Regions from separate parts of the Kiloniella sp. genome, predicted to be linked through region 1. Evidence: riboswitches for the same ligand, from Rfam matches in the RefSeq annotation. Region 1 holds a riboswitch; each other region holds the start of a gene.
What was found. Region 1 has a riboswitch for cobalamin ahead of ACN0QW_RS00615 (DUF4198 domain-containing protein). Riboswitches for the same ligand answer to the same signal wherever they lie in the genome.

Region 1 (7,714 bases):
AAAAAGATGTGACCTTTACCGTTACCTATCGACTGAAAGATGTTGAGCGGGATGGAAATCGACTACGGGCTAAAATTGGCACTGATTATAGTAATTTGATCAAAGAGAAAAACTACGATCAGATTGTGGTCAATCACGGTACGATTCCGTTGGATGAAATCTATTTTGATCTCAAACCGATGTCTTTGAATCTTGGCGAATTGGATCACAAAGCCTTTGTTGATGGGCAGCCACAAAGAATTGCCACGAATGTTGATGGTAAGTTTCAGCTTTTCAGAATTGGGGATGCCGTTGCCGCCCGAAATACCCACGCGGCAATCTATGACGCGCTCAGGCTTGCAAAAGATTTATAAGAACGGTTTCTGAAGTTAGGGATCTACAGACTTATCCTGTTTGAGCTTCTCGTGAATAACACTCTGAGCAGATTCCAGATGTTTTACGAGAAGCTCTTTTGCTTTATCTCCATCGCGGGTAATACAGGCTGTTATCAGGTGTTGATGCTCTGCATTACTACGCGTTTGAGAGGATGGCTCTTTTAAGCTTAATCTCAAATAGCGTTCGGATGTGGTAAAAAGAATGGCTTGGAATTTGTACCCGATGGTTTCTTTTGCTCCGGATAGAATGATTTCGTGAAACTGACGGTTAAGTTCGCCCAACTCTTTTTGGTTCGTTGATTGAGCTTCACGGGTGATCAAATTTTGGGCGCCAGTTAGATCTTCATTTGTAAGGTTCGGGATCGAGAGTTGTAGAAGATGCGGTTCGATCACTTTTCTGAGTTCAAAAATTTCAATCATTTCCCGAATTGATCCCGGAAGAACCCGTGCCCCTCTGTTTCGCTCGAAGCTGATAAGGTTCTCACCTTCCAAAGTCCGCAGGGCTTCCCTGACGGGGATTTTACTGACACCCATTGCATCTGCGGCCGTATCTTGTCGGACAAGGCTGTGTGGCGGAAGAGTACCTGAGATAATTGCTTCGCGCAGAACGTTAGCAACAAAGACAGGGGTTGATACCTGCTCGTCAGTAAAGCGAGAGACGATACTTTTAAGGTCACTGTGATCGCTGATCATAGGGAGTTTATCTGGCCTTGTCGTTGGTGATATGTCGAGAGCTTTGCCGTTCATACACGAAGACAAAGCTAGAGCTACTTTAGCTCATATAATAGCCAAGACCCAAGAAGGTAATGCTTAAGAGCTTCGCCATGAGGCTCTTAGGAAGATTGGGGCACTTTTTTTCGATAGATACCCATTCCAATCAAACAGCCTGTAATGATAATGGCAGCACCGGTTCCTGTGGACCAGCTTAGACTTTCGCCAAAGAGAAAGAATCCCAAAAGCGCAGAGAAAAGTATTGAGCTATATGTTAGCGGCGTTAGCAAAACCACATTCGCTTTTCTGAAAGCAAATAGGTTGAGGGTTTGCCCCAAAATGGCAATGGGTCCCATTAAAAGAACAGGCCACCAATTTTCCAGACCATGCCACTGTCCCCAAATCAAAGTAGGAATGAGTAACAAGAGGCTAGCCAGTCCGTTCACGTATAGCAGAGTTACAGGAATAGCTTCTCTTTCACTGACGAATTTGATGACGATGATTTCAACGGCCATGCAGCAAGCGGCAAGAAGTGCAATGAGAGCTGCAGGACTAAAAAAGGCGTTTTGACCACCGTTTGAACTATTAGATGCGACAAGACTTGCCCCAAAGATGGTGATGATAATTGACGCCCAGTGACGAGGCAGAACACGTTCACCTAGAATAACGCCTGCTAAAATAAGGACGATGGCTCCGTTAGAAAAGCTGATGGTTATGACATCTGCAAGTGGGATCAGGGATGCGGCAATGACCACGCAAGCTACGGAACCAATACCAGCAATTGAACGTCCAATATGGAGAAGCCCCAAACTGCTTTTTAGGCTGTTTCCTTTGCAGTGCCATCGCCATACGGTAGGGAGCAGAAAAATCAGCCCACCTGTATAGCGGATAAAAACAATCTGGAACCAAGGTAGATCTGTGCCTGAACCTTTGGGTAACGTAAACATGGCCGAGAAAAGAAAGGCGGCAAACAGTACGGCGAACATTGCCTGAAAGTTTGTTTTATTATGCTCTGTGTACGTAAACATTTTCTGCCTGTAGATCGTTAGTTGGCCGTATTTCTATAAATAGATCTATTCATTAATGTATGGTATGAAAAAAAATGTAACTTTGATATGCGTAAATGAATAGGGGCGTGAATGTTTAAGTCGCCATATGATTGGGATGATATCAGAGTTTTTCTTTCAGTCTATGAAAGGAGATCTTTTTCTGCAGCAGCACGAGAGTTAGGCATGAGCCAACCAACCGTCGGGCGCAGAATAAAATCTTTGGAAAATGGACTGAAGAATCGCCTCTTCGAGCGATTGTCCGAAGGACTATCCCCAACGGAAGCCGGTGTGATGCTGGCTTCAAAGGCCTTTCCCATGGCTGAAGCGGCTGAAACGTTGGATCGTCAAAGCACACTTTTGGCAGCAGATTCAGTTGGGACGGTCAGAGTCTCGATGAATGAACAGATAGGAATGTTACTGGCCAAATATGTTCATCGGATAAGGAAAGCCTTGCCTAGAATTGAGCTTGAATTGATCACAACGCATGTAGAGGCAAGTCTGTCGCGACGAGAAGCCGATTTGGTAATTCGTTTTTGTAAGCCCAAACAGGGAAATCTTTTCACACAAAAATTAAGCGATATGCCTTTTGCTGTTTTTACATCAAAGAACAGTGACATCACACCCTTATCGCAAGGGAATGATCTAGAGGATTGGCTTGGACAGAAAAATTTACCTTGGATCGGATGGGATGAAGAACACAGGTATCAACCGGATGCGACATGGATGCGATCAACGCTTCAAACGGTTGTGCCTACTATTCGAATTAGTAATGCGATGATGATGCAAACGGTTCTGCGAGAGAATTTGGGCGTTGGATTATTGCCTTCTGCCGCGGGAGACCATGATCCTCAACTAAAAAGATTAACACCGGATATTCCAGGGTTGATTTCGAACCTTCATTTAATCGTACACGGTGATTTACGTTTTGTGCCTGCTATCAGATCTGTGATGAACGAGCTATTGATAATTTTCAGGATGATGCAGACGTCACATTAACTGTCGTACACATTTTGATGAAATTCATAAATGGGTCATTTATTTTTCATGTGATTGATATTTCCCTGCCCTATCAATTGTTTGTCTATCAACGTTTGATAATAAATTTTGGTGGACCGAACACGTAGTTGATCAGAAGGGCTATTAATAATGGTGCAAAAACCAGTTCATGTTCTTTTTTTAAGCACAGAGAATTCAGCGAGAAGTCTGATCGGGGAAACGCTTTTGCGGGACTTTGGGGGCGGCCGTGTTCGGTCTTTTAGTGCGGGAATGGAACCGGATGGTCAAATGATACCAATGGTCGAGCAGTTTCTCAAAGCCAAGGGATATGACACAGCTGGGCTTTTTTCAAAAACTCACAAGTTATTTATGGAAGATGGGGCCCCGGATATTGACCTTGTCATCAGTATTAGCGCGCCTGATGAAAATCAGCCTGTTTTGGGGCCTTTGGGTGCTTTGCGAGTCCATTGGCAAATGCCGAGTTTACGCAGGCTGAAAACATCTTCTAACCAAAAAATGTTTATCAAAGCTATTTATAAGCAATTGGAAGATTCAATATGCCAAGCGTTGCAACAATCTTGGGATGGCTTGTCAGTACGCGATGTTCAACGTCTTTTTGAAAGGGTTGGGCCTGTGCCGCTGAAGGGTGTAAAGCCCGATGAAATGATTTTGCCTGAATACTACTTCAATGACATTTTCGGCACCGAGTTGGCGTTAGCCTAAAACAACTTTTAAATTTCAGCGGTCAGGCCTCTGTCAGAAAGCTCTCTTATAAGCACGGTATATTTTCGCTGTTTAATGAGGGACTCATGTTTAAGTGCCGTTCTGTATTTTCTTATATATCTTTATCTGTTTTAGAAGGTGAAGATGGTAAGCTGATTGATATTCGCCCAAGCAAACTGATTAAGTTTGTGTCGTTCTCGTCATTTATTTTTTTCAATCTTGCACCATTGGCTGTGGCTGATGATCAAGTCGTGGCAGGCAGTGGTAAGTCTAGTGACTTTGTTGATGCCGCGCTAAGTGACTGGGATTTTTCTATTGGTGCAGGGGCCGGGTTTGGGCCTGACTATGAAGGCTCTGATGAATATGGTGTGGGGGCGATGCCTATACTCGAAGCCTCTTGGTTAGATGATACGCTCTTTATTTCGCTTGATCGCGGTATTGGGGCGACATTCCTGCGGTCAGAACATTTTTCAGGGGGCGTTTCCCTGAACTATGACTGGGGGAGAGATGAGGGCGATAATTCGGCCCTGAAGGGACTAGGTGATGTTGATGCCGGCCTCGCAGGGACTGCTTTTGCTGAACTTGATTTGGGAATGTACGCATTGGGTTTAGACGTAACCCAGGATCTAAGCGGAGAAGACAAAGGTCTTCTTGCCAGCCTGAATGCTGAATATCGACATAGTTTTCTTGATGAACGTCTTTGGATTTCAGCGGGCCCATCTGTTAGTTGGGCATCAGAAGATTATATGCAGTCTTATTTTGGCGTGAATAGCAAGCAAGCTTCCAGAAGCAAGTATAACCAACATGATGCTGATGCAGGTTTAAAGGATGTCGGATTTAACTTGGGAGCAACGTATAGCTTTGATGAAAATTGGGCAATGAACGGGGCGTTAGGTTATGCGCGTTTGTTGGGAGATGCTGCTGATAGTCCTTTTGTCGAAAGTAAAAACCAGTTCTTTGGTGGTCTTGCGGTTACGTATAGTTTTTAACACTCGTTAAGCGTGCTGGCAGGCTTTTCTAATCCGCCAACTGTCCCGGGAGTCTATATGACTAGGTCTTCCGGGAACTTTTTTGAAACAAAAGTTATGTCCTAAAATTCTTGTGCTATACTCAAAATACAGCAGAACACGAGGAGGATTATAAATGCTATTTTCCGGTGATTTCAGCGCCGCAATCTATCAAAGTGACAGCGGTTCTGGTTCTGGCCAGGCGGGAGGATCTTCTGGGGGTGCTTCCGGTGGTGCGGTTAAAGACATTCTTGCGGATAAAGGCGGGGACATTCACACGATTACGACGAAGCATACTGTTCAAGAAGTCATTGATATGCTCAATTCTTTTAAAATCGGGGCTTTGGTTGTTGCTGATGATGACAATCGTCCTGTCGGTATTGTGTCTGAACGCGATGTTGTGGTCGGGATCGGGCAAAAAGGGAAAGGCCTTTTTACCGATAAAATTGATACGATTATGACGGCTAATCCTATTTGTTGTGCGCCAGATGCAAGAGTACATGATGTCATGCAAAAAATGACTGATGGTCGCTTCCGTCATATGCCGGTTGTTTCAGAAGGCAAGTTGTGTGGAATGATCTCAATCGGCGATGTGGTGCGTAAACGTCTTTTGGAATTAGAGTATGAAAATAAACAGATGATGGCCTATATGTCAGGCTAAGCCTGTACTGTATTCAACAGGTGACAGGATAATCTTTTGTGAATAAGCGGCGGGCTCTGAAATTGAGCCCACCGCTTTGTTGTTTTATAACCTGTTTTATATTGAGGTTATTTCTTCTGGCAATAATTCCGGATCTTGGAAATTCTATTGCGGCATGTCTTGGGTATGTACCCAAATCAAGCCGCCTTCTTCTACCAGTGCCTCTGTACCGTCAGGTGCCAGTAATGTTTTTCCGTTATCCAGAAGAGCAGCAAATCCCCACCACCCGGCTTTTGGCATTGCATAGTGGAAAACACCATTTTTGTCGGTCTGTACAACTTGGGTGATAAAAGGCGTCGCTGGGATAGCGACCTGCCCTTCTCCTCGATATTCAATCTCGATCGTCGCATGTGGTTCAGGCTGCCCATTGTTGAGCACTTGCCCTGTAAACAAATTATTTGTCCATAGGCCATAAGGCCTGCTCAATGGAATAATTTCGACGGGCAATCCAATGGGATCTTTCCAGCCGTTTTCCAAGCCATAGGCGTTTACCACTACTTTTGTGTAGTGGATAATCATGGCTTGTTCTTCTGGTTCCCAATAGGGTTTGGGGACGAGGTAGAAACTATAGTCCCCGGCACGTTTTATTTTGTGGTTTGCAACATAGGATGTTGCATTTGCAGGGTTAAGTTTTCCCTCGATCGTTGTGGATTGAAGGGCTGCTGTTAAATCGTACTTTTCCCCCGCGACTTGCACGCCAAATAAATTTGGCTGTTCCATTTCCATAAGTGGCGCCCCTTCCATCGGATGGGTGAACCGGATATCGAATGAAAAGTCACTCTCAGCACTTTTAGTTATTAGTGAAGATGAAGGGATAAGCTCTATGAAATGTGCTTTAGCCTGTTGAGAAGAAAATATTGTTAAGAAAATAGTTAAGAGGAGAGCCCACGATGATTTTGAGTTTTTTTTGTGTTTCATTCGTAAAAACATGATACGCGCCTTGTCTAAAAAAAGTTATGACAATGGCAGTGCGAGTTTAGACATTGATCTCAAGATCAGCTTAGAACCGCGCCTTGCCAGTATCGACAGGCACGCCACTCGACGGAAAACCGCCCTAATGAACACCCCGTTCATCAGACAGGTGACGTTAAATCGGCAGGTCTCCTGGCTTACAACGTAAGAGCATTGTCCCTTCCCGATACGTTCCAGAAGTTAAAAATTCTGGAAAGTACCAGTGGTAATAACAAGCTTTAAGTCGTTTACAGTTGCGGGGGCAGCCACGGTTCAAGATTCCCTGATGGGTAGATCCTTCCGTGTTCCCTATTATTTCCGGATCAAATTTTCACCCGAAAAACCGATTCCGGGGCAGTGTGTCTTTTTCAAGAGGATAGATCAATTTAATTGTACATAGTGATTACAAATGAAATTCTTCTACCTTGAATTATTTAAGCTTAAATTTTTCCGCCAGTCATTTTACTGTCCGAAAGAAGTGCTCTTGTTTGAATAGAAGCGAGATCACGTGCCCAGCTATCTGGTGCGTCTGGAAACAGGCTGTAGAATCCGATGTATCCTGTGTAATCAATCACGGCGTAATTACGCGCGGTCTCCAAGGATAGGTTAGAGGATTTTTGATACATTTCTGTTAATAAATTGATTCGAATTTCATCAACCTTTGAGACAACTTCTTTGACCTGATTATCTGCCTGTGCCCATGCGCGAATTGCAAGATCAACAGCGAGGTCTTTTTCAAACGCGAGGTTAAAAAGCATTTCATATTGGGCTTCGGGATCTTCTACATCTCTTATTTCGTCAAATATATCTTGTGTATAGTCCTTTTCCCAAAAAGCGAGTAGCTCCTGTTTGAAGGTTGCGAAGCTTTTGAAGTGATGGTAAAAACTGCCTTTGGTTAATTGAAGCTTCAGACATAATCGTGGAATGTTGAGCGCCTGAAAGCCTTCTTCGGATAAGATCTCCATGGCGGGATTAAGCCAGTTCTGACCACTGGGTGTCGTTTTTGATATGCTATTTGAAGAGGGCATCATGTGTACTCGTATCGAATTCATTCAAAGACATACTGATAAGTATGCCGTTTGTTGTGAAATGCCAAGTAGATTACTTCAGTAAAATAATGGATAAAAAATCAGGTAGATTTATTTGAATACGCGATGAATTATTAAGACGCACCTGTCCTTTTGACATCTAGGACTTGCAGGA
Region 2 (7,714 bases), 310 kb from region 1:
CGTTGGCATGTTTTCATGAAAATAAAAACCGTGCGCGGTATAGGCTATTCGAGGAACACCAGCTGCACGGGCTGCAAAGCGAGCTATGAGGGATGCTACTGGTGTGTGTGTGTGAACCAGATCAAAGTTTTCGTTTTTGAAAAAACGAGTCAGATTCTTGAATGATTTTGTGTGTGAGAGCAAATTGAGCGATCGCTCAATTTCTATGGTTTCGACCCTAAAGCCTTCCGCGCGAATTTTTTCAACCAATGGGCCATCGCTGCAGACACCGACAACTTCGTGGCCTGCATCTCGCATTCCCTTCATAAGGGGAAGAAGCATGTGGTAAAGCGAGAAATCGACAGCGCAAATTTGGCAGATTTTCATTCGGTTCCTGCTTATTAATTTCTGAGATAATAGATCCCGGACTAGGGCATCATATAGTTGTCGGGCTCGTACGGAAATGGATTAGTGTAATTATTTCCAAAATTGAGTATCTGACATACCGACTTATTTTAACTGGTGCAATGGTTGAGGGTACTAATTTTGCAAGCTTTTCTTCTTGGGCATTTATAAAAAATTGTTATGTACGACGAGGAATCCTTTAAATTGACACTTTTGCAGGTTTATAAAGACTTACTTAGTTAGGGTGTCTTTTGATCGTCTTACGGGTTTTTGCCATTTAAGATTGTATTGGCAGCTTACTGTATTCCAATATTCTACGGAAGAATTTGCCAGATTTCGTAGAGCAAGGAGCGGTGGTTACTTTGTTTTCGGGCAACTTTTATTGTTTAGGCTTTGTTAATTATGGCATTGTCTAGGCGTTGACCACAAAATAAACACAAGCCTTGCAGGGTTTGTGTCGATAAGGGATAGGCAGCGTTCGCGCTACGAGACAATTATGTTGGGATGTCATCTAGGAATGTACAGGATCGGAGGTTCACTTCGTTATCCATTTTTCTTTGTAACGGCACTTCTTTTAGCTGGATGTAGTAATTTTCCAGGAAAAGACGGGTTCTTTGCAAACAAAAATACTGCGAGCGATACACAGATGCCTGCTGAACCTCAGATTGCTGCGCGCGGCAGTAAAAGGCACGAACCGCAAGTGGTTGCCGAGCTAGAAGTGCCGAAGCCAAACTGGAAGCCGGAAAAAATACCGGATAGACCAGTGCCTTCAGAAAACCTGTTGGCATTGCAAACAGATAGAGATCTCTCTGACAAATCATTATTGGTTACGCCGGAAATTAGCGTCCTACTTGGCATGTCTTTTATTCAGGTTCGTGAAAAATTGGGACAACCCGTATGGATAAGGGACGTCTATCCGGCACGTGTTTGGGGATATGATATCGAAAGCTGTAGTTTACAGATTTTTTTCTATCCGAAACTGGACCAGGCTGGTGATTACAGAGTTCTGGCCTATGAAAGCGGTCTTAATGGTGATGGGTTATCAAAGGTTACGTCGCTCAAAGCCGATGATGAAAAATCGGCTGGTAGCAAGTCCCCTTTGAAGCCGGGTACAATCAGCGAAGAAGATCATGCTGTCGTTCAGGCTTGTTTTCAGAAGATAATGGAAGAAACCAGATCATTAAAAAAAGATGGGGCTGACAATTTGGTGCCTGATTCATGAGGCAGATTGATATCAGCAGAGAAATTTATTTAATGAATTTATGATGTGTGTGACACACTCAAAAGTAATGGAAGTGAAGGCAGGAGATAAAAATGATGGCAGCGACGACGATAGTTGAGACAGCAAGTCCGCGCGTTATTTTGGTTGATGACGACGATCTTTTCCGGGAATCATTGGGATTAAACCTATCTGAAGAGGGATTTAATGTCATTGACTTCGATAACGGTGCTGATGTTCTGAGTTACTTATTAAATGAACCGTCACTTGATCCCATTCTTCTGGATTGGCGTATGCCTGGGTTGGATGGTCTCGCCGTTTTGAGGCGTTTGCGCGAAGCAAGAATGAATAATCCGGTTATTTTCCTCACGATGTTAAGTGATGAAATCTATGAAGAAGCAGCACTTCGTTGGGGCGCGGTTGATTTTATCGATAAATCCAGACGTTTGCCGATCATATTACAGCGTTTGCGATTAATTGCCGAAGGCACAAAGGGGAGTTCATCCTCTCAGGAAGAAGGAAAGGATTCCGGGAACCCATTATCTTCGCGTATCGGTGATCTTGAAATTCGCGAAGACATCATGCGGGCCTATTGGAAAGGTGAACAGCTGGACCTGACGCTAACTGAATTTGCGATTGTTTGTTTCTTGGCAACGGGAATTGGTAACGACGTAAGTTATCGTCAGATATACGATCTTGTGCATGGTAAAGATTTTGTCGCGGGGTATGGTACCGATGGCTACAAGGCTAATGTCCGTTCTTTTATTAAGCGCATACGTAAAAAATTCCGGGAAATAGATGATAGCTTTGAGCATATTGAAAACTATCCCGGTTTTGGTTATCGCTGGCGGAATGATGGTCCGTCAGGTACGGCTTAACTGGTTCGAAGGTTAAATCGTGAAGCACCAAGGCGTGATTATAAACGAAAGCGAACAGAAAGTGCGGCGGTCTGGGGTGAGCCGGGCTGCACATTCCCTGTTTGCGAAATTCGTTATCATGCTTCTGGTGTTTCTTGCTGTTCCGGCCTTATTGTATCAAGAGTTTCGGCAGGCAGATCTTGACCGACAAAATATCGTTCTGACCGCAGTGCGTGAACAAGGGCGGCTTATGGCCGAGAGCTTACGGCCTATGCTGGAAAGCGCCAACCCTTCGATTCTGTTGGATTTACCTGAAGAAATCGAACGTATAGCAACCAAGGGAAATGGCATAAAAGTTTTGTTCCGTCCTGCTGGGGAAGAGGGCGTGCAAGGGGTCTTTTTTGTTGCTTCGGAACCACGCCTCTCGGCAGATGAATTGCGTAAAGAGCGTGAAACGCTGGTTGCTCAGGGTGTCTTTGATAATTTGACGGCCAGCTGTTTGATTGAACGGCCAATGGCGATAAGGCACCTACGGCCCAGTGGTATCGAAGAACTATTGACCTCTATGACAGCGATTAGGACCGATGCCGGATGTTGGGCGGTTATCGCGACGCAATCGGCAGAGGTTTTTCTGGGCTCTTCCATTGGACAACCTTATTGGAAGACACTGGAAGTTCAGATTGCAGCCGCAATTTATTTAGGTATGGCGCTTATTCTTACCATTCTTGTTTTTACCGTTTGGCGTGATTTGATGCGCTTTAGAGATCTTGCTCGTGGAATCCGCGAAGGTAGTGTCGATAAAAGCAGCTTTATGATGAGCAACAAGGTACCTGAACTGGAACCTGTTGCACATGAATTCGATCGGATGACCCATACTTTGCGCGAGTCATCTGATTCTATCCGACGTGCGGCCGAAGACAATGCACATGCTTTTAAGACACCATTGGCGATTATCAGACAAGCGCTTGAGCCCTTGAACAAGACGGTAGAAATAGAAAACAAAAGAGGACGCCGTGCCCTGCAGGTTGTTGAAGAAGCTCTGGATCGCCTGGAAAACCTGGTTTCCACTGCGCGACACCTTGAACATACGTCTGCTGAACTTCTGAATCCGCCCAGAGAAAACATTGATCTTTCCGCACTTCTTCTACGGATGCTTGAGGCTTATAATGTGAGCTTCTCTCAGCAAGGGGTTATCCTGCAAAGCTCAATAGATCATGAAATTTCGGTGCTTGCCGGCGAAGATATGCTGGAAACCATCCTTGAGAATATTATCGATAATGCACTTGAGGTTTCCCCTCGCGGTACGACGGTCACAGTTGATTTGATTAACGGCAAGAAAACGGCTGAACTGGCTGTGCGTGACCGTGGGCCGGGCGTACCTGAAAGTGAGATTGAGCGTATTTTTGAGAGATATGTTTCTTATCGACCGAAAAAAACAGGTCATGATTCTAACAGTGATACAGAGCAGATTAAGGGAGGAAGTTCCTCTCATCACATGGGGATCGGTCTTTGGATCGTCCGTAGAAACGTTGAAGCGATTGGCGGTTATGTTCGGGCTGAAAATCGCCAAGATGGCGGTCTCTCTATTATTGTTTCTCTTCCGCAAAGCGGTGAATAAATAAAGCACCTTCCGAACAAATGTTGCGGCTACTAAGTCGCTTGCTCTATGGATTTTGCCTCACCAGACGTTGCCCCAATGGAATTTGCAAGGGCTGGGTAATATCTGAATAAGGTTAACCCGCGCGTTGCCATATACAGCATCATCGACAACCATAATCCGTGATTTCCCCACATAGGTACTAGAAACCATGCACTGATCAGAAAGATGAGCAGTGATTGTATCATGGCATTCCGTAAAGCAACCGTTCGTGTTGTTCCGATAAATATGCCGTCAAACTGAAATCCTGCCACGCTTATCAGTGGCATAAGTATGGGCCAGTAAATGAACTCTGTGGCGGTTGATCTGACGCTTGATATGTCGGTGAATAAACCGACAATTAACGGCCCAAACAGATAAAAGGTGATAACGAATAGAATGGATGTCAGGAAAGCCATGGCGCTGCTGGCCTTAACTGCGTTTCTGAATTCAATGTTATCGTTTCGCCCTTTTGCGTGCCCGGTTGTGATTTCAGCGGCATGGGCGAAGCCATCTAAGCCATATGCTGAAAAATAGAGGAACTGCATTAACACGGCATTGGCCGCGAGGATCTCATCCCCCATGCCTGCGCCTAATTTTGTGAAATATGCAAACGCAAATATAAGACATAGCGTACGAATAAAGATATCCCGGTTTACGGTGAACAAGGCAAAAATATGAGAACGAAGCCAAACATTCTGCCAGTCAATTTTGTAGGTGAAGAAATTGGACTTCTGTAGAATGATCCACAAACCTACAGTGAAGCCGACACCTTCTGCGATCACTGTTGCTAGCGCGACACCCTCTACCCCCCAGTCAAGTTGTACGACAAAAAACAAATCCAACAGAATGTTCACAGAATTTATTATGACTTGAAGGATAAATGTTAATTTTGGCTCCCCCTTACCAATAAGCCAGCCAATAATGACGTAGTTAGACAGGGCAATAGGCGCACTCCATATCCGTATGGTGCTGTACTGAAAGGCTAGGTTCTGAACCTCTTCACTGCCATCGATCAACGTGATGCACAATTGTAACAGAGGTGTTTGCAAGGCGATGAGGAGGAGCCCAAATAATAACGCAAGGAGTATGGGGCGCAGAAAGGACGCCTGCTGCTCCGGGAAGTTTTGAGCCCCAAAGGCCTGAGATGTAAAACCGACCGTCCCCATTTTCAAAAAGCCAAATCCCCAAAAGAGAAAGCTGAAAATTGTTCCCCCTACGGCCACGCCGCCGATATAAGCAGGGTCTGGTAAATGACCCATAACAGCGGTGTCGACAGCACCCAGTAGGGGGACTGTCAAATTTGATAGAATTAGCGGAACCGCTAAGGCCAGAATGTGTGTGTAATGGGAAGGCAGCTTGGTCAAGAGTTCAGTACTTTGATGTGGAGAGAACGGGATAAAGGAATTGACTTATATCCCATGCTCTATCGTTATCGTACTTTTATTTTAGGCCAAGACAAATTAGTGCATTCAAATATGAGTATTTGAATGGCGGGTTCCCAGACAAATTTTAGACAATCAGGAATGTAATCTGCGCCGGTATTTTGATCCCCGGCGTGTGGTTGCTGCCAGCCGTGATCTTGGAAACTCAGCTGTTTGCTTCAGAAACATAATAGTTTTTGCAGAGCTGTTGTTTGTCTGATCAACAATGTCTTCATAGTGTGACAATAACTGGATGGCTGCTAAAGCAGGGTCGATCTCATTTGGGAGACTCAAAACCCAAGCGAGAATAATGTCTTCGGGTGGCGTGCTGGTTTCTTCATCCATCATAAGCATCTGATGAATGATAGATTTAGGATCATTTGTGGAATTAGAAGGAACTGTCGCAGAAGCGAAAGATAGTGTAGAGGCGTGACTCGTCATTGCATTTTCTCCTCCGGTGCACCCCGCCCGGGTTAATGGTTGATAAATGCGATGGCAGGTCTCCTGGCTCGTGGATCAACGATATCTATCCGTCCTTCCCAGCCTTATCTAGGCCAGTGGGTCATAAGATAATATCTCATCACTTACAGTTGCGGGGGCAGCTTTGGAGTCAGTCTTACAGACTTCACCAAATTCCCTTTTCATCCCATAGGGGGAACCTCGCGATTTAAAGTAAAGCTACTTTACTGGAATGGGGTATGTCAATTGATTGAATTTGGTGTTCCTGTCGCCATTAAGTTTGGCAGGATTTCTATGAATTGGTTTCAAATTTTTTAAAAAGAATCCTCGTGGCTATTGAGCGCCCGATTATTTTTGTTGTAACGGGTTTTTGCGAAGCACTTTCCACATTTTCTGTTAGGGCAAGCTTTTCTGATGAGGGTGCTGCCGAGGTTGTTTTTTTACGCGAACTCGTTTTGGGAAGGTTACCGCCGAGTGTCGGCGTCGATCCTGTTGGCTTCAAATGGGACACTTCAACGCCGCCAGGATTTCTAGCGTGATTTTTTTCGGATTGAGTATTTTTCTTTTGTTGTCGAGCAATCTTTTCTTGAGCTCGTTTTTCAAGAGATGCGAGGCGAAGTTCTTTATTTATACGGTGTTTTTCGTCGCGCCAGGCGGTTAATACCTTGCGGCGATAAGGTGTGCTGTATTTCTGGTTGTAAGAATGATACCTGCCAACAGCTGATGTCCATGACGGGGATTTTCCGCGCAGTTCAACAAGAAACTTGGCCGCGTAGGCAATGTTTGTGGGGGGATCGAAAGCGGCCTCCAATGATTTGAAAGCTTTGGCATGGTGGTACAAATTAACCTGCATGCAGCCGACGTCGATATTCTTGACTCCTTTAGCCTTGAGTTTTTTTACCTCAGCAATCGCGGCTTGTTTGGTCGGAAGATATCGTCCTTTCCCTTCAGCCATAACAGTCCAGGGCCATGCCACTCGGCTACCTTTTTCTTTGTCCCATTTGCCCGATTCAACCAAAGAAATAGCACGTAACAAATGCAGGGGAATTCTTTTTTTGATCTCTGTTTCTGTAATGATATCGGCACAAATATCGCTATTGTTTTTCGCACTCAAGGATTGAGCAAAAGCGTTGGTTGATAGAAGGATACCAACAGCCAAGGCTAGATAGTATAGCGGATTACTTGGCATGATCTTTTGCTCCTTTCCTTGTTTTATTCAATTTGTCTGGTGATCGTTTGCTTTATGCAATTTTCGCCAGGTTCGTTTTTAGTCAGTTTGAATGGGCAGCATTCTCGGTAGAATCTCCCAACGTTCATTTGGAAATTTACGTGTTATGCGATTGATAAATTTACCGACATTCTCTTCTTTCAGGGCCAAAATTTTAACGGGCTCTTGGTTCTTGCGAATTAGAAAGTCCTGACGTCTCTCATGATCGGACATTTTCTCCTCCAGTTTTTATTCCTCTTGGAATTATAATAAGCAATTCTGAGGCCAGTTATGTTTTGACAGGTTGGACCTGACCCAAGTTCATCGCTTGGAAGTGGGGAAACTACTATTTTTCAGGATGAGATAAACTCTGTTATCGGAATTGTATGATATATAACAGTATCTTGGATGGTTCATGGTTGTTCTTGGCCGTGGGGCAAAGTCTTTATTTTTTTAGTGGAGGTCCAGTTCATAAATATATGCTTAACCATACTAACTTACAGAGCGGCAATATTTACCTGAACATTT
Region 3 (7,714 bases), on a different contig from region 1:
GGCCTGGATCACACCGGGATATACGCGAGCCAAGGTGAAAGAAAATTATCAACGGCGCTTTTCTGTGTCGTATCCCAACGAAGAATTACCTATTGCGCGCCCACATCAAACAACACCAGCTTATCATATTTGGAAAGAACAACGTGCAGTTTTTGGCGCTGGATATGGTATGGAGGCGGTGAATTATTTTGCGCCCGAAGGCGAGCCGCTGGAAGAAACACCTAGTTTTCGACGGAGTAATGCGTTTGAGGCGGTTGCAGCGGAATGTCATGCTGTTCGTGACGCCGTTGGCATTAACGAGGTTCATAACTTTGGCAAATATCGCGTCACAGGGCCGGGGGCATGTGACTGGCTGGATGTGATTATGGCAGGGCGCATTCCAAAACTGGGACGGTTGGCGCTTAACCCTATGTTGAGCCACAAGGGCAAGTTGATTGGTGATTTCACAGTGTCCTGTATAGATGATCATGAGTTTATGGTAACGGCATCTTTTGGAATGCAAGCAGCACATCTACGCTGGTTTGAGCAAAATTTACCTTCCGATGGTTCTGTTGCCATTGAGAATATCTCTACCAAGCGCATTGGTTTTCAGATTGCTGGGCCCAATGCCCGTGAATTACTGCGCCGCGTTGCTTTCGAAGATGTGTCCGCAGAAAGTTTTAAATTTCTGGATGTTAAAGAGACAGACATTGGTTCCTGTCGTGCACTGGTCCAAAGGGTTTCTTATACGGGTGATCTTGGGTACGAAATTTATGTGCCGATCGAACAACAGGCTACTCTCTATAATATTCTCGCTGAAGCAGGGCAGGATTTAGGGTTAAAGCCCTTTGGGATGCGTGCCATGATGTCATTACGACTTGAAAAATCCTTTGGATCCTGGGGAAGGGAGTTTCGCCCTGACTATATGCCCGTGGAAACAGGGATGGATCGTTTTACCTCGTATAATAAAAAGGCTGACTTTATAGGTAAGGCGGCGGCACTGAGAGAAAAGGAACAAGGGGCAAATCGAAAGCTCTGCACATTTGTTGTTGAGGCCATCGATGCAGATGTATGGGGGGATGAACCCATTTGGCATGATGGCAAGGTAGTTGGCTTTGTAACATCGGGGGGCTATGCCCACTATAGCAAGAAATCAGTAGCCTATGGATTTTTACCAACCGAGATTGCCAAAGATGGTCTCGAGGTGGAAGTCGAAGTTCTTGGGATGATGCTCAAAGCCAGAATGTATACTGAAACGCTTTTTGATCCCAAAGCTGAACGGATGATGGGATAAAACAATTGAATGCTAAGGAAGAGTGTTTTGGTGGTGTCGTGTCAGGTAAGAAAATTGTGTGCTTTCAGAGATTTTATATCTGAAAGTCCGGATCTATAGCCCGCCCGGACCAATGTTATTTGATCCGGGTTTTTGGGTTTGAATTATCTGATCTGGGAATTTAACCTAAAGCTAAAACCTATTTCCGATAATACCCGTCCTCAATCGCTTTCTGATCCTGGTTCATGGCTTCAAGAAGATTGATGGCAAAGGAATCATCGGCGCCTTTATCGTACTCTTCAAAATTAACCACGTGTGCCATGGGCAAGCGTGGTAACCATCCTGCTGATTGTAGCTCTGGTTTGTCAAAGAATTCGGATACATAACCAATGCAGAGATAGGCAACGGGCGTGACTCGTTTGGGGAGTTTAAGGGCTTGTTTGAGCTTTTTCTGATCGAGAATGCTAACCCATCCTACCCCCACGCCTTCTGCTCGGGCGGCGAGCCACAGGTTTTGTACAGCACAAACGGTGCTATAGAGATCCATTGATTTAATATGGGTGCGGCCAATAACAACAGGACCCGTGCGATCCTTGTCACAAGTAATGCAGATGTTAAGCGGTGATTCCATAATCCCTTCGAGTTTCAGGGTTTTATAAGTTTTGCGCTTTTCTCCCTCGAACATATCTGCGGCTTCGTCGTGAGCCTTCTTGAACAGATTGTGGACACGCTGTTTGGTTTCGTCTTTCTGGATCAGAATAAAGTTCCATGGCTGCATAAAGCCGACAGAGGGTGCATAGTGGGCGGCGGTTAAAATCCGGCTCAGGACATCCTCGGGAATGGGCTTTGAGGTAAACTGTCCACGCACATCACGGCGGGAAAAGATGGTTTGGTAGAGTGCTTCACGTTCTGCTTTGCTAAAGCTGTGATCGGTATGGTTGGAATAGATAATATTGGGATCATTAACAGTATTGGTCTGAGTTATTGCATTGAGTACTTTTGGGTCACGCGTTTCCATGTCAGTCCCCTTGATGGAAAGTCAAAAGCCGTGTTTGTCCACACACGATTAAAAAACTCTCCAGGCCGGTCTTCTGACTTAGGTTCTCATCAATCCTGCCCCTTCCCGGATAAAAACACCAGTGGATAACTTGCAGGATAAATCCCCCTTACAGCGTTGGGCACGTGACGGAATTCCACCGTCTTCCCGATTATCCCCGTCCGGTTCGCCAGTGACACAGCGATCTTTTTAGGGCTCCTGAAGATATGATTGATACCGGATTGTCGGTCCCAGCCAGCTTATTGGTATCTCAGATAAATCGAGCCCGTCCTTGAGTTTGATCAAGAGAGCATTTGTTCCAAAGAGTAAATTCTTTAAGCCCTTTAATAGACTTCTTTAAGCATAGGTTTCGTTTCTAATTTTTTTTAGGGGCTGTACCAGATAACTAGCCATTTTTTTAATGATATATTATCCCTCTTATGTAGGTCGTTCTAGTTTTGTAAAGTTACCCCCCATGTTGTGTTCGATATCAGCGATCCGGGTGTGTATCTTTTCTATCAGAGAAAGAGCGGTAGGCGATAAAAGGGTGCCATTACGTTGAAAAAGGCCAACTGTTCGCCGTAGTTTTTTATCGGTGAAAGGAATAAAATTTAGGGAAGTGTCTGTATCAGGAACCAGTAGTCTGGGCAATACGGTCACCCCTGCGCCAGCTTTCACCAAGGCGAGAACGGATGTTACGTTATGTACTGTGATGCGACTGTTCTCTTGATTTTCCAATATTTCGGGCAGCGTAATTGTTTGCGTTATACTGTTCAGGAGTAGTTTTTTATTTTTTAAAAATGACCTCATTTTGGGGGAATTGATACTTTTGTTCGGGGCTGGCCCACTATCATCAGCACTACTTACAAGGCCAAGGCTGTCTTCGAATAATGGTGTGAACTCTATACCGGGAAGATTTTTGGCTAAACTTGCGATACCGAATTGAACGCGTCCGCTATGAACTGCGTTGATAACACTGCGTGAATCAGCATCCCTTATTTCTATTTCTACTTTAGGCCACTGTGCATGGAACGCTTTTATCACCTGTGGTAAAATATGCTCTGCAACGGATGGAACACAAGCGAGTGAGATATACCCGATTTCATTTTTTGCATAGGCTTTGATCGCGGAAAAAACTTCATCACATTGATCGGTTAAATTACGGGCCTGTTCCAATGCAAAAATTCCGGTTGGTGTTAAGCTGCCTTTACGCTCGCCAGAAAAAAGTTGCGTATCAAACTCTATTTCAAGTTGTTTAAGGGCCATGGAGACAGCCGATGGTGTTCTACCTAACTGTTTTGCTGCCTCCATCAAAGACCCATTTTCTGCAACAGAAACAAAGGTTTTGAGCATGGCAAGAGTGATCGCCATTGTGATTTTCCTTTATTCAATAAAATTGAAGTTTTCCTAAATTATTTGAATTTGACGAAAGTTGCAAATTTTGCGGAAATGTCTTCAATATTTTTAGCAAGGCCTCTTTCGATTGTATTGATCTGAAAAGCCCGCTGTGTTGATTGAAATGAGAAGGTAATCATGTCCAATTTTTCCAATTATATCGCTGGTGAATGGGTTGCCGCTGATGACTACATCAAAAACATAAACCCATCTGATCTATCGGACGTTATCGGTGAGTATGCGCAAGCAAGTAGTGTGCAGCTGGATACTGCACTGGATGCAGCCAGACAGGCACAAAAGGTTTGGGCCTCAACTGGGTTGGAAAAACGCTATAACGTGTTGATGTCAATCGGTGAAGAAATGAAAACCCGTGCTGCGGAGTTGGGTGAACTGCTTTCTCGTGAAGAAGGCAAACCACTTGCTGAAGGTAAGGGGGAGATTTTCCGCGCAGGGCAATTCTTTACTTATTACGCGGCTGAAGTGCTTCGTCAAATGGGTGATACTGCTGATTCTGTGCGTGACGGTATTGAAATTGATGTGCGTCGTGAACCCGTTGGTGTCGTGGCGATCATTTCCCCTTGGAACTTCCCAACAGCGACAGCAACATGGAAAATTGCCCCGGCATTGGCATACGGTAATGCGGTTGTTTGGAAGCCTGCGAACCTGACCCCGGCAAGTGCTTGGGCCTTGGCAGAGATCTTTTCTCGTCATGATCTACCAAAAGGACTTTTCAACCTGGTAATGGGTGGCGGTTCTTCCGTTGGTCAACGGCTTGTGGAAAGTACTGGTGTAGATGCTATTTCATTCACTGGTTCTGTTGATGTTGGTCGCGGTATTGCTGCGTCTGCGATGGCAAACATGACGAAAGTCCAGATGGAAATGGGATCTAAGAACCCATTGGTGGTTATGGATGATGCTGATCTTGATCTGGCGGTTTCTTGTGCTGTCGGCGGTGCCTTTGGCGGAACGGGGCAGAAATGTACGGCTTCGTCGCGTTTGATTGTTCATGAAAAAATTCATGATGCATTTGTTGAAAAAGCAAGCGCGGCGACAAAAGCTATGAAAGTCGGACATGCTTTGACCGATGGTGTTCAGCTTGGCCCGGTTGTTAGCGAAACACAGCTTAATTCCAATTTTGCCTACATGAAGTTGGCAAAGGAGGAAGGGTGTGAGTTGGTTTGTGGTGGTGATCGTCTGGATATGACAACGGAGGGATATTTCATGTCTCCGGCTTTGTTCATCAACGGTGATAATTCTATGAAGATTAACCGTGAAGAAATGTTTGCCCCAATTGCCTGTGTTATTAAAGTCGGATCTTATGATGAAGCTCTAAGTGTTTCTAATGATACTGGTTTTGGTTTGACGTCAGGTATTATTACGAACTCACTCGCCCGTGCAAATCACTATCGTCGCAACAGCCGTACAGGCTGTGTCATGATTAACTTACCAACTGCGGGAACTGATTATCACGTACCTTTCGGTGGTCGTGGCGATTCAAGTTATGGCCCCCGTGAGCAAGGTTCTTACGCAGCCGAGTTCTATACGCAAGTTAAAACATCCTACATCAGTTCTGGTTCACCAGAGTAATAGGCCCCTGAATAATAGGACTGAGTAGGAGATTTCGGCATGAGCGACAAAAAATCATATGTGATTGACTGTCTTCAATATTGTAATTGGTCAGAGAAGACTTTTGCCCAAATGCGCGAAGGTGGTGTTGATGCCGTTCATGCCACGATCTGTTATCACGAGATGTTTAGGGAAACTGTACTCAATGTTGAACAGTGGAACCGTTTTTTCGAGCAACATGATAGTTTGATTATTCACGGTCGCACGGCGGATGATATTCGCCGTGCCCATGAAAGTGATCGCACAGCAATTTTCTTTGGGTTTCAGAACTGCTCCCCGATTGAAGATGATATTGGACTTGTTGAAATTTGCCATACACTTGGCACCCGTTTCATGCAGTTGTCCTATAATAACCAATCCTTGTTGGCGACAGGATGTTACGAAGCCGAAGATCCAGGAATTACCCGGATGGGGAAGCAAGTGATTAAGGAAATGAACCGTGTTGGCATTGTGGTTGATATGTCTCATTCTGCGGAACGTTCGACACTTGAGGCCATTGAAATTTCAGAACGTCCGATTGCTATTACCCATGCCAACCCAAGCTTTTGGCATCCGGCTTTGCGTAACAAATCAGATACCGTTTTGAAAGCTTTGGCGCAATCTGGCGGTATGGTCGGGTTTTCGCTCTACCCTCATCATCTGAAAGGAAAGAGTGACTGCACGCTTGAAGAGTTTTGCACAATGATCGCTAAAACTGCTGAAATGATCGGTGTTGAAAGCATCGGTATCGGCAGTGATCTTTGTCAGGACCAGCCGGACTCTATTGTTGAATGGATGCGTGTTGGCCGCTGGACCAAGACAATCGATTACGGAGAGGGCTCAGCGTCCAACCCCGGTTTTCCTGAAATGCCTAACTGGTTCAGAGATAACAGAGATTTTTCCAACCTTGCGGCAGGGTTGCTGGATGTTGGTTTTTCACAAGAAGAAACAGCACAGATTATGGGAATGAACTGGTTTTCATTCTACGAAAACTCGTTTGGCCCTCAACAGCCTTAAGAGGCAACAGGTCTAATAATTGACCATTAGTACAGTGGGAAGAGGATAACCAATGGGGATAACATTGGAACCGTTCGCGCTGCTTGATTATGATACTTAGGGAGTAACTTAAATGGCGGATACGTCAACAACTGGAGACAGTGTTCTTAAAGGGGTGAATATCCCTCTTTTTGCTGTTACTGGCGGCTTTATTGCGGCGTTTTGCGGCTTGGCACTGATTGATATTGATTTGTTGAAAGAGTTAGTCAACGCAGGGTTTGGCTGGTCTGTTCAGATTTTTGGTGCTTATTGGCAAATATTGCTTTTACTAACGTTTGTTATTGGTCTTTTTATGGCCTTTAGTGGGCGTGGTTCTGTTGTTCTTGGAAAACTGGGTAAGCCAGAGTTTACCGTTTTTCAATGGGGGGCCATGATCATGTGTACCTTGCTAGCTGGCGGAGGTGTTTTTTGGGCCGCGGGTGAGCCAATGGCACATTTTCTTTCCCCTCCGCCTCTATTCGGTGTCGAAGCGAAAACTTCTGAAGCTGCATATCCTGCATTGGCACAAGCCTTTATGCACTGGGGCTTTCTGGCATGGGCAATTCTGGGTGCTCTAACCTCTGTCGTCTTGATGTATTATCATTACGAGAAGGGCTTACCACTTGCTCCGCGCACACTGCTCTACCCAGTTTTTAAGGAACGTGCTCTAAAAGGGCCAATAGGTCTTATTGCTGATGCTTCTTGCATTATCGCCGTTGTTGCTGGAACGGTTGGCCCAATTGGTTTCCTTGGTTTACAGGTTAGCTATGGTCTTCAAGACCTCTTTGGTCTTTCAGATGGCTTTGCGTCTCAAGCTGTTGTTATTGCGGTGCTGGTCGGAATTTATACGGCCTCTGCGGTTACAGGCGTCAACAAAGGCATTCAAATTCTCAGCCGATTTAATGTCATTCTGGCATGTGCACTGTTGATCTTTATGTTCTTCTTTGGCCCGACAGCTTTTATCGTTGATAGTTTTGTTCATAGCTTCGGCGTTTATGTTGACAAGTTTATCCCGATGGCGATGTTCCGTGCTGAAAGCGGATGGCTTGGATGGTGGACTGTTTTCTTCTGGGGCTGGTTCCTGGGGTATGGTCCGCTGATGGCAATGTTTATTGCCCGTGTGTCTCGTGGACGGTCTATTCGTCAGATCGTAATCATGCTGTCAATCGTTGCACCAATCGTGACCTGTTTCTGGTTCACCATCGTGGGTGGTTCTGGCATTGCGTTCGAGCTTGCTAATCCTGGTTCTGTCTCTGCAGCGTTTGAAGGTTTTAATTTGCCTGCGGCATTGTTGGCAATTACCAAACAGCTCCCTGCCGGGTTCCTGATCTCTGTTCTGTTCCTTATCCTGACGACTGTTTTTGTCGCAACAACGGGTGATTCAATGACCT
Region 4 (7,714 bases), on a different contig from region 1:
CGTCTGTAACTTCAAAAAGGTGAAGGAGCAGTCGCCACTCCTTATCTCGCGAGGATCAGGCGAACCCCAGTAATCGCGGAAGGGTCATGGCTAGGTCCTCCCAAAAAGCAAAAATGAACAGAATGACTACTTCGGCAATCAAGAAGGGCCAAAGCTTTGCGGCAATACGCTCTAACTTCTCCCCCGTCACAGACGACAGGACAAAAAGGCACGCCCCCACGGGCGGGGTCATCAAAGATATATTCAAGGCCAAAACAAAAATGATCCCCGCATGAATAGGCTCTAGACCTATTTGTTCCGTCAAAGGGACAAGAACGGGGGCAAGCAAGATCAATATGGCTGTAATATCCATGATCATGCCAATCGCCAGAAGTAGCACGATAACCAATGCAATAATGATGTAAGGATTGTTCGATATAGATAATATCGCTTCGGCAATTTCCTGTGGAATACGATTAAAGCTCATCCACCAACCAAGGATCGCTGCAAAAGCAATAATGACAAAGATCACCCCCGTAATTCGGGCTGTGCGTATCAACATTCCAATAAAGTCAGGAACTGTAATCGCCCGATAGACAACGACACCGATAAAAAGTGCATAGCCAACAGCGATAGAGGCAGCCTCTGTCGGCGTAACAATGCCACCTAGAATACCGCCTAGAATGATAATCGGCATAAAAAGCGCCAGAATAGAGGATTTAAAGATCTGCCAGAGTTCTTTCAGGCTGGATCGTTCCTCTGCTTCGGGAAGGTTATTCGCTTTAACCCCAACAGCAATCACAATCATACAAACAATACAGATCAATAATCCCGGTAGAATTCCCGCCGCGAACAGTCCTCCGATAGACACCCCCATCAAAGAACCATAAACAACCATCAACCCTGAAGGTGGAATGGTTGGCCCAATAATTGATCCCGCCGCAGTCACCGCACAGGCATAATCCCGGCTATAACCACGCTTGACCATTGCGGGAACTAACGTCTTACCGAAGGCGGCTGCATCCGCAGTCGCCGCCCCGGTCAACCCGGCAAAGAAAACAGATGCCAACATATTGGTGTGTGCCAGGCCACCTCGGAAATGGCCAACCAACGCCTGAGCCAGATTCACCAAACGATGGGTAATCCCGGTATGATTCATAATCTCACCCGCAAGGATGAAAAAAGGCATCGCCAAAAATGGGAAGATATTTAACCCGTTAAACATTTTACTTGGGGCAAGCGCAAAGAAAGCACCACCGCCCATGTCAATTAAGCCAATCACACCAGTCAGTCCCAGGGCAAAACCAATTGGCATACCAATCAAAACTAAAACAACAAAAGCAATCCCGATAATCATTGTACTGCTCCCGCCCCAGATGACAGGCTATCATTCGGATCAATAATTACTTCGCCTTGGTCCCTCATCGCGACCAACAAAACCTGAACGGCTGCAACCGCAGAGGCCACTGGTATGGCCGCAAAGGGCATTGCCAATGTCATGCCGAAAATCATTGCTTGTCGATTACCACCCCCGATGGCGAAATCAATTCCGTACCAGCAAAGAAAAGCAAACAAAGCAAAAGTTATGACATCCACAAGAACAAGCAGTGGTCGACGAATGCCTTGGGGTAATCGATCAATTAAAATAGAGAGGCCAATGTGTTCACGCCTTGCAATACCCGCAGATATTGCTAACAGCGCAGCCCAAATCATCAGATATCGGGCTAAAACTTCCGGCCAAGGCAGTTGCCAATGGAAAAGGTAACGATCAACAACACCGAGCCATACATCCAAAACCAATAACAGCATCAGTAAGGCGACAATACGTTCAACCGCCCAGTTCAACCTTTTGCTGGCTTTTGCAGCGAAAGCTTTCATCACCCCTCCCAGAAATGTAATTTAACTACATCTACTGCTCAGAATCGATATATGTAAAGTAAAATTACGTAAATAAACTTCATAAAGAGTCAATTTAGCGTAGTTTTATGGATATTCCCTGATATTATTACAAAAAATGATTATTTGTGTAATTTAACTACGTAGTATATTGTTTATGAACAATACGACTAGATACAAAGCAATTACACTCAGTTTACGCACAAGAAACTTAAACACGAACAACCAAGGACATACCATTGGCTGCTACTTTTGATCTCATAACTAAAATAAAAAAAATGGACGGTAGTTTTAAAGCACGCGAACAACAAGTGGCCACCTATGTACTTAATAACTTAGAAAGTGTTAGCCAAATAAGTGTTAATTCACTGGCCAAATTTAGTAACGTCAGCGAACCAACCGTTATTCGCTTCTGCCGGAAACTAGGCTGTGATGGCTTCAAAGATTTCAAAATTCAGCTGGCGCAGAACGTTGCCGTCAGCATGCAATACCTTTCACGCTCGGATAAAACCGTAACGTCAACAGACAGCACTATTGATCAGGTCCTTGATGCCCTAATATCAACAACTGAAGTTGCCAAAAACCAAATTAATCCAGATGAAATATCGAACGCTGTCAATGCCCTTGCTCGCACAAAAACACTTATTTTTTGTGGTGTCGGCGGCGGATCAACAACAGTTGCTTTTGACGCAGCAAACAGGTTTTTCCGTCTTGGCATTACCGCTCTATCCCTTAATGACGCCTATTTACTTAGAATGCACGCTGCAACACTAGGCCCAGATGACCTTATGTTTTTCATTTCATCAACAGGCACCCCTAGGGCTCTTATAGATACGGCAAAAATTGCCAATCAATACGGTGCCACAACCATGTGCCTGACAAAGCCAAATTCAGAACTGTCGCAAGTTTGCTCTCTCACCGTTGGTCTGGAACTTCCAGAAGACCCTGACATATATAAACCAACAGCATCTCGCCTGGTTTTTCTTGCCGTCATTGATGTCCTCGCAGCCTCTGTCGCACGTAAAATGCCCGAAAAAACCAAAGAAAAGCTACGTCGAATCAGGGCCTCTCTTACAGCTTTGCACGGGAACACAGACCCACAACCAATCGGGGATTGATAGAATGGATTGCTCTGCCGAAACGAAACCATCCATGATCAATGACATTTCAACACCCGCTGTCTTGATCGACGTTGCTATTGCCCAAAAGAACATAGAAAAATTGCAGGGACATTGTGATCAGCACGACATTCTATTACGCCCTCACATAAAAACACATAAGCTACCATGTATGGCCAAGCGTCAAATTAAAGCTGGAGCAATTGGCATCACCTGTCAAAAAATCGGTGAAGCTGAAATCATGGCGGCATCGGGCATCAATGATATTCTCATCACCTACAATATTATTGGAGATCAAAAATTAAATCGACTGGCTCAACTCGCAGAAAAATGCACTTTATCAGTGGTTGCCGACAATGAATATGTAATTGAAGGGCTCGCAAGAACCTTTACAAGAGAAGAAAAACCTCTGGAAATTTTAATTGAATGTGACACCGGGGCAAAACGATGTGGTGTTCAGTCAGCACAAGAGGCACTTCACCTCGCACAGCTCATTCACAACACAGCGGGGTTATCGTTAGGTGGGCTAATGACCTACCCTCCAATGGGCAATCAAACTGATGTAAATGATTGGCTCAAAAACACCCGAGATCTATTAATCAAACATGGCATCCCCTGTCCCAAGGTAAGTAATGGCGGAACACCAAATATGTGGCGGTCCCAAGAAGTATCTGTCGCAACAGAACATCGATCAGGCACCTATATCTATAACGATAGATCCCTGATCGAAGCTGGCTTGTGTGCGATTAGTGATTGTGCGGTTACCGTCAAAACAACCATCGTCAGTAAACCAACAAAAGATCGGGCCATCATTGACGCAGGTTCAAAAATGCTGACATCCGACCTATTGGGCATGGAGAGTTTCGGTTTAATCAAAGAAGCACCAGATGCAAAAATCACCAGCCTTAGCGAAGAACACGGCACCCTTGACCTTAGTAACAGCTCATGGTCACCCAAAGTTGGGGATCAAGTTCATATCATCCCCAACCACGTCTGCGTCGTGTCCAATATGGTTGATCATGTATATCTGTTAGAGACAGGAAACATCGTAAAAACACCCGTCCTTGCTCGCGGCTTGGTAACTTAATCAAAATTCTACCCAAATCCTACGGAACACCACAACAAGTCTCTTGAGACGAAAATACTATTGATTGACACACTGACAACTTTAGCATACCAGATATAGATATCGAGGTTCTTTCGAAATTCATTCGGAAGCTAAGAGGGAATTCGGTGCGTGATACAATCGCAATCCCGAAGCTGCCCCCGCAACTGTAAGCAGTTAGCTACTGTCATTTATGCCACTGATGTCATTTTTTGCATTGGGAAGGCGGACAAAAGCATTGATCTGCAAGCCAGGAGACCTGCCCCGATAAAAGTCAATTCCGCGGGCGGGGTGCTCCGATGGTGTTGCTGGCATCATGGACTCTCTGTTCATGTTATCCGCAAATCATTTGGCCCTGTCCTTACACAGACAAAAAAGGCCAATGCATGTCTCTCATAGAATCAAACGAATTACCGGGTGAGGTAATTTCCAGCGCCAATCAAGACACTCCTGTTACTTCTGGTACAGACTACAAAGTGATCCGCCGGAATGGGAAAGTCTCCCCTTTTGAACCCGAAAAAATCACCACCGCGATCACCAAGGCATTTATCGCCATAGAGGGCTCTAATGCTGTTGCCTCCCCTCGGGTTCACGATACCATTCACACCCTCTCGGAAGAGATCACTAAGTCCCTTACTCAAAGAGACACCTCGGGACGTACCTTTCACATCGAAGATATTCAGGACCGGGTCGAGCTCGCATTAATGCGCGGCGGCCACCAGAAGGTTGCACGGGCCTACGTTCTTTATCGTGAAGAAAGAAACAAGGACCGCCAAACTGAAAATAACGCCCCGTCAGAATCACAACGAGACTTTAGTGTCACACAACCAGATGGATCAAAAGTTGACCTAGACCAAAATCGCCTAGAGACCATCATGGCCGAAGCTTGCGATGGATTAAAAAACACCTCTAAAGAAAAGATTTTATCGGAAACAAAACGGAATATTTATGATGGCATCAGTTCTTCTGAACTGGCACTTGCACCAATCCTCGCAGCAAGAACCCTGATTGAAACAGAACCTGAGTATAGCTATGTTTCGGCAAGGCTTTTACTCGACAAACTTCGCACAGAGGTTTTGTCATTTATCTTTGAGCGAAATCAAACAGCAACCCAGAGCGAAATTGCCGATATTTATCCAGATTACTTCCGGGCATATATAAAAAAGGGGCTGACATCAGAACTTTTGGACCCTGAACTCGCTAGATATGACTTAGACCGCTTAAGCGCAGCAATAAAACCAGAACGAGACACGCTCTTTCAATATCTGGGCCTACAAACCCTCTATGATCGTTATTTTCTTCACCAAGATGAAAACCGCATTGAATTGCCACAGGCATTTTTCATGCGGGTCGCCATGGGCCTTGCTCTGCGCGAAACAGATAGAGAAGAAAAAACTATCGAATTTTATGACCTCTTATCCTCGTTTGATTTCATGTGTTCAACCCCCACACTCTTTAACTCGGGCACACAACACCCCCAATTATCATCTTGTTTTTTAACAACCATCTCAGATGACTTAGGGGATATATTCAAGTCGATCAAAGATAATGCACTGCTGGCAAAGTATTCTGGCGGCCTCGGAAATGACTGGACTTCTGTGCGGGGTCTCGGTGCACACATCAAAGGCACAAACGGCGAAAGTCAAGGTGTGGTGCCATTCTTAAAAGTTGCCAATGACACGGCCATTGCTGTGAATCAGGGGGGAAAGCGTAAAGGAGCAGTTTGCGCATACCTTGAAACATGGCATTTGGATATAGAAGAATTTCTCGACTTAAGAAAAAATACCGGAGATGATCGTCGCAGAACCCATGACATGAATACCGCCAACTGGGTCCCCGATCTTTTTATGAAACGTGTCAGGGAAGACGCCTCATGGACTCTTTTCTCGCCTGATGAAACACCGGATCTCCATAATCTCTATGGTCGAGACTTCCAACAAACCTATGAAAATTACGAGACAAAAGCCGAAAACGGGGAACTTCGTGCCCACAAAAAAATACGTGCGATAGATCTATGGCGCCGGATGTTAACAATGCTTTTTGAAACAGGACATCCTTGGATCACCTTCAAGGATCCCTGTAACATTCGGTCACCTCAAAATCACATTGGCGTCGTCCATTCGTCAAATCTTTGTACGGAAATTACACTTAATACTTCCAATGACGAAGTTGCCGTTTGTAATCTGGGTTCTATTAACCTTGCCGCGCATACCACTAAAAACGGTATCGATCATAGCAAGCTAGAGAAAACAACAAAAACAGCGATGCGCTTGCTCGACAACGTCATCGATATCAATTTTTACACCATCCCGGAAGCCCGCAAATCAAATTTGAAACATCGTCCCGTCGGCCTTGGACTAATGGGCTTTCAAGATGCATTGCAAAAACAACGAATTCCATACGGTTCTGATGCTGCAATTACCTTCGCTGACGAAAGTATGGAAGCAATATCCTTTCACACAATAACAGCATCAAGCAATCTTGCTGAAGAAAGGGGAAGCTATGCGAGCTTCAAAGGTTCTCTGTGGTCAAAGGGTATTTTACCACTAGATTCCATGAAACTTCTAGAAGAACAACGCACCAATTTTCAATACAATACCTGCAGCAAACTTGACTGGGAAAAACTTCGAAAGCGCGTCAAAAAAATAGGAATGCGTAATTCAAATACAATGGCAATTGCGCCCACGGCAACAATCTCAAATATCTGTGGCGTTTCCCAATCAATTGAACCTGCCTATCAAAATCTTTTCGTAAAATCCAACATGTCAGGTGAATTCACCGTCGTTAACGCATCTTTGGTAAATGATCTAAAAGCCTTAAATCTTTGGGATGACGTCATGATTTCTGACCTTAAATACTATGATGGCAGCATCGGAGAAATCGACCGCATTCCTCAAGACCTTAAAACCCTCTATGCTACAGCCTTTGAAATTGATTCCGCCTTTTTGATTGAGGCCGCTGCACGAAGACAAAAATGGATTGATCAAGCACAATCTCTAAACCTCTATCTGGCCAATCCCAGTGGGAAAGCTCTTGATGCGCTCTATCAGCTTGCATGGGAACGTGGCCTAAAAACCACCTATTACCTCAGGTCAAAATCAGCAACTCACGTAGAGAAATCCACTCTGAAAGGAACAGATGGGAAACTAAATGCCGTCGCAACAAACATGACAACGCCAATAAGCACAGGGCAAGTTTGTTCGATCGATGATCCAGAATGTGAAGCATGCCAGTAACCGTGCCTCATCAAATAATGAAATAGGGATATAAATATGCTTGATTGGTCGGAACCAACAACCAAATCAAATGCCAAACGAACTCATCCGAGAGGCAATGCACCAACCACAGACACCACTGGTTTGGGGACCATTGACCGCGGAGCTGCACGCGTTTCTGTAGATGACAAGTCAATGATTAACGCTCGTGCTGATGTTAACCAGCTTTTACCGATGAAATACCATTGGGCATGGGAAAAATATCTCTCGGGCTGTAATAATCATTGGATGCCGACAGAAGTTTCAATGCAGGCCGATATTGCGCTTTGGAAATCCAAAGACGGCTTAACACCCGACGAGCGCAAAATGTTAAAGCGTAATCTTGGTTTTTTTGCCGCTTC

Region 2: another riboswitch for cobalamin. It lies ahead of ACN0QW_RS02095 (hypothetical protein); the one in region 1 lies ahead of ACN0QW_RS00615 (DUF4198 domain-containing protein).
Region 3: another riboswitch for cobalamin. It lies ahead of bluB (5,6-dimethylbenzimidazole synthase); the one in region 1 lies ahead of ACN0QW_RS00615 (DUF4198 domain-containing protein).
Region 4: another riboswitch for cobalamin. It lies ahead of ACN0QW_RS14735 (ribonucleoside-diphosphate reductase subunit alpha); the one in region 1 lies ahead of ACN0QW_RS00615 (DUF4198 domain-containing protein).

Annotation. Positions count from the first base shown of each region.
Region 1 covers NZ_JBLXHT010000001.1:124,227-131,940, forward strand. Annotated here, with positions in the region: gene ACN0QW_RS00580 (FAD-dependent oxidoreductase) at 1-353, shown strand, start outside; gene ACN0QW_RS00585 (GntR family transcriptional regulator) at 369-1,067, opposite strand; gene ACN0QW_RS00590 (DMT family transporter) at 1,208-2,113, opposite strand; gene ACN0QW_RS00595 (LysR family transcriptional regulator) at 2,225-3,130, shown strand; gene ACN0QW_RS00600 (hypothetical protein) at 3,281-3,853, shown strand; gene ACN0QW_RS00605 (MipA/OmpV family protein) at 3,940-4,842, shown strand; gene ACN0QW_RS00610 (CBS domain-containing protein) at 4,997-5,521, shown strand; gene ACN0QW_RS00615 (DUF4198 domain-containing protein) at 5,666-6,490, opposite strand; cobalamin riboswitch at 6,637-6,874, opposite strand; gene ACN0QW_RS00620 (TetR/AcrR family transcriptional regulator) at 6,952-7,542, opposite strand.
Region 2 covers NZ_JBLXHT010000001.1:431,820-439,533, forward strand. Annotated here, with positions in the region: gene ACN0QW_RS02070 (glycosyltransferase family 4 protein) at 1-366, opposite strand, end outside; gene ACN0QW_RS02075 (hypothetical protein) at 902-1,606, shown strand; gene ACN0QW_RS02080 (response regulator transcription factor) at 1,699-2,481, shown strand; gene ACN0QW_RS02085 (sensor histidine kinase) at 2,501-4,078, shown strand; gene ACN0QW_RS02090 (MATE family efflux transporter) at 4,111-5,463, opposite strand; gene ACN0QW_RS02095 (hypothetical protein) at 5,617-5,961, opposite strand; cobalamin riboswitch at 5,997-6,197, opposite strand; gene ACN0QW_RS02100 (transglycosylase SLT domain-containing protein) at 6,272-7,168, opposite strand; gene ACN0QW_RS02105 (hypothetical protein) at 7,247-7,420, opposite strand.
Region 3 covers NZ_JBLXHT010000013.1:61,645-69,358, forward strand. Annotated here, with positions in the region: gene ACN0QW_RS17365 (GcvT family protein) at 1-1,273, shown strand, start outside; gene bluB (5,6-dimethylbenzimidazole synthase) at 1,452-2,270, opposite strand; cobalamin riboswitch at 2,316-2,498, opposite strand; gene ACN0QW_RS17375 (LysR family transcriptional regulator) at 2,727-3,659, opposite strand; gene ACN0QW_RS17380 (aldehyde dehydrogenase family protein) at 3,822-5,270, shown strand; gene ACN0QW_RS17385 (membrane dipeptidase) at 5,310-6,305, shown strand; gene ACN0QW_RS17390 (BCCT family transporter) at 6,418-7,714, shown strand, end outside.
Region 4 covers NZ_JBLXHT010000009.1:114,249-121,962, forward strand. Annotated here, with positions in the region: gene ACN0QW_RS14715 (TRAP transporter large permease) at 56-1,336, opposite strand; gene ACN0QW_RS14720 (TRAP transporter small permease) at 1,333-1,857, opposite strand; gene ACN0QW_RS14725 (MurR/RpiR family transcriptional regulator) at 2,115-2,993, shown strand; gene ACN0QW_RS14730 (D-TA family PLP-dependent enzyme) at 2,998-4,080, shown strand; cobalamin riboswitch at 4,169-4,380, shown strand; gene ACN0QW_RS14735 (ribonucleoside-diphosphate reductase subunit alpha) at 4,485-7,334, shown strand; gene ACN0QW_RS14740 (ribonucleotide-diphosphate reductase subunit beta) at 7,371-7,714, shown strand, end outside.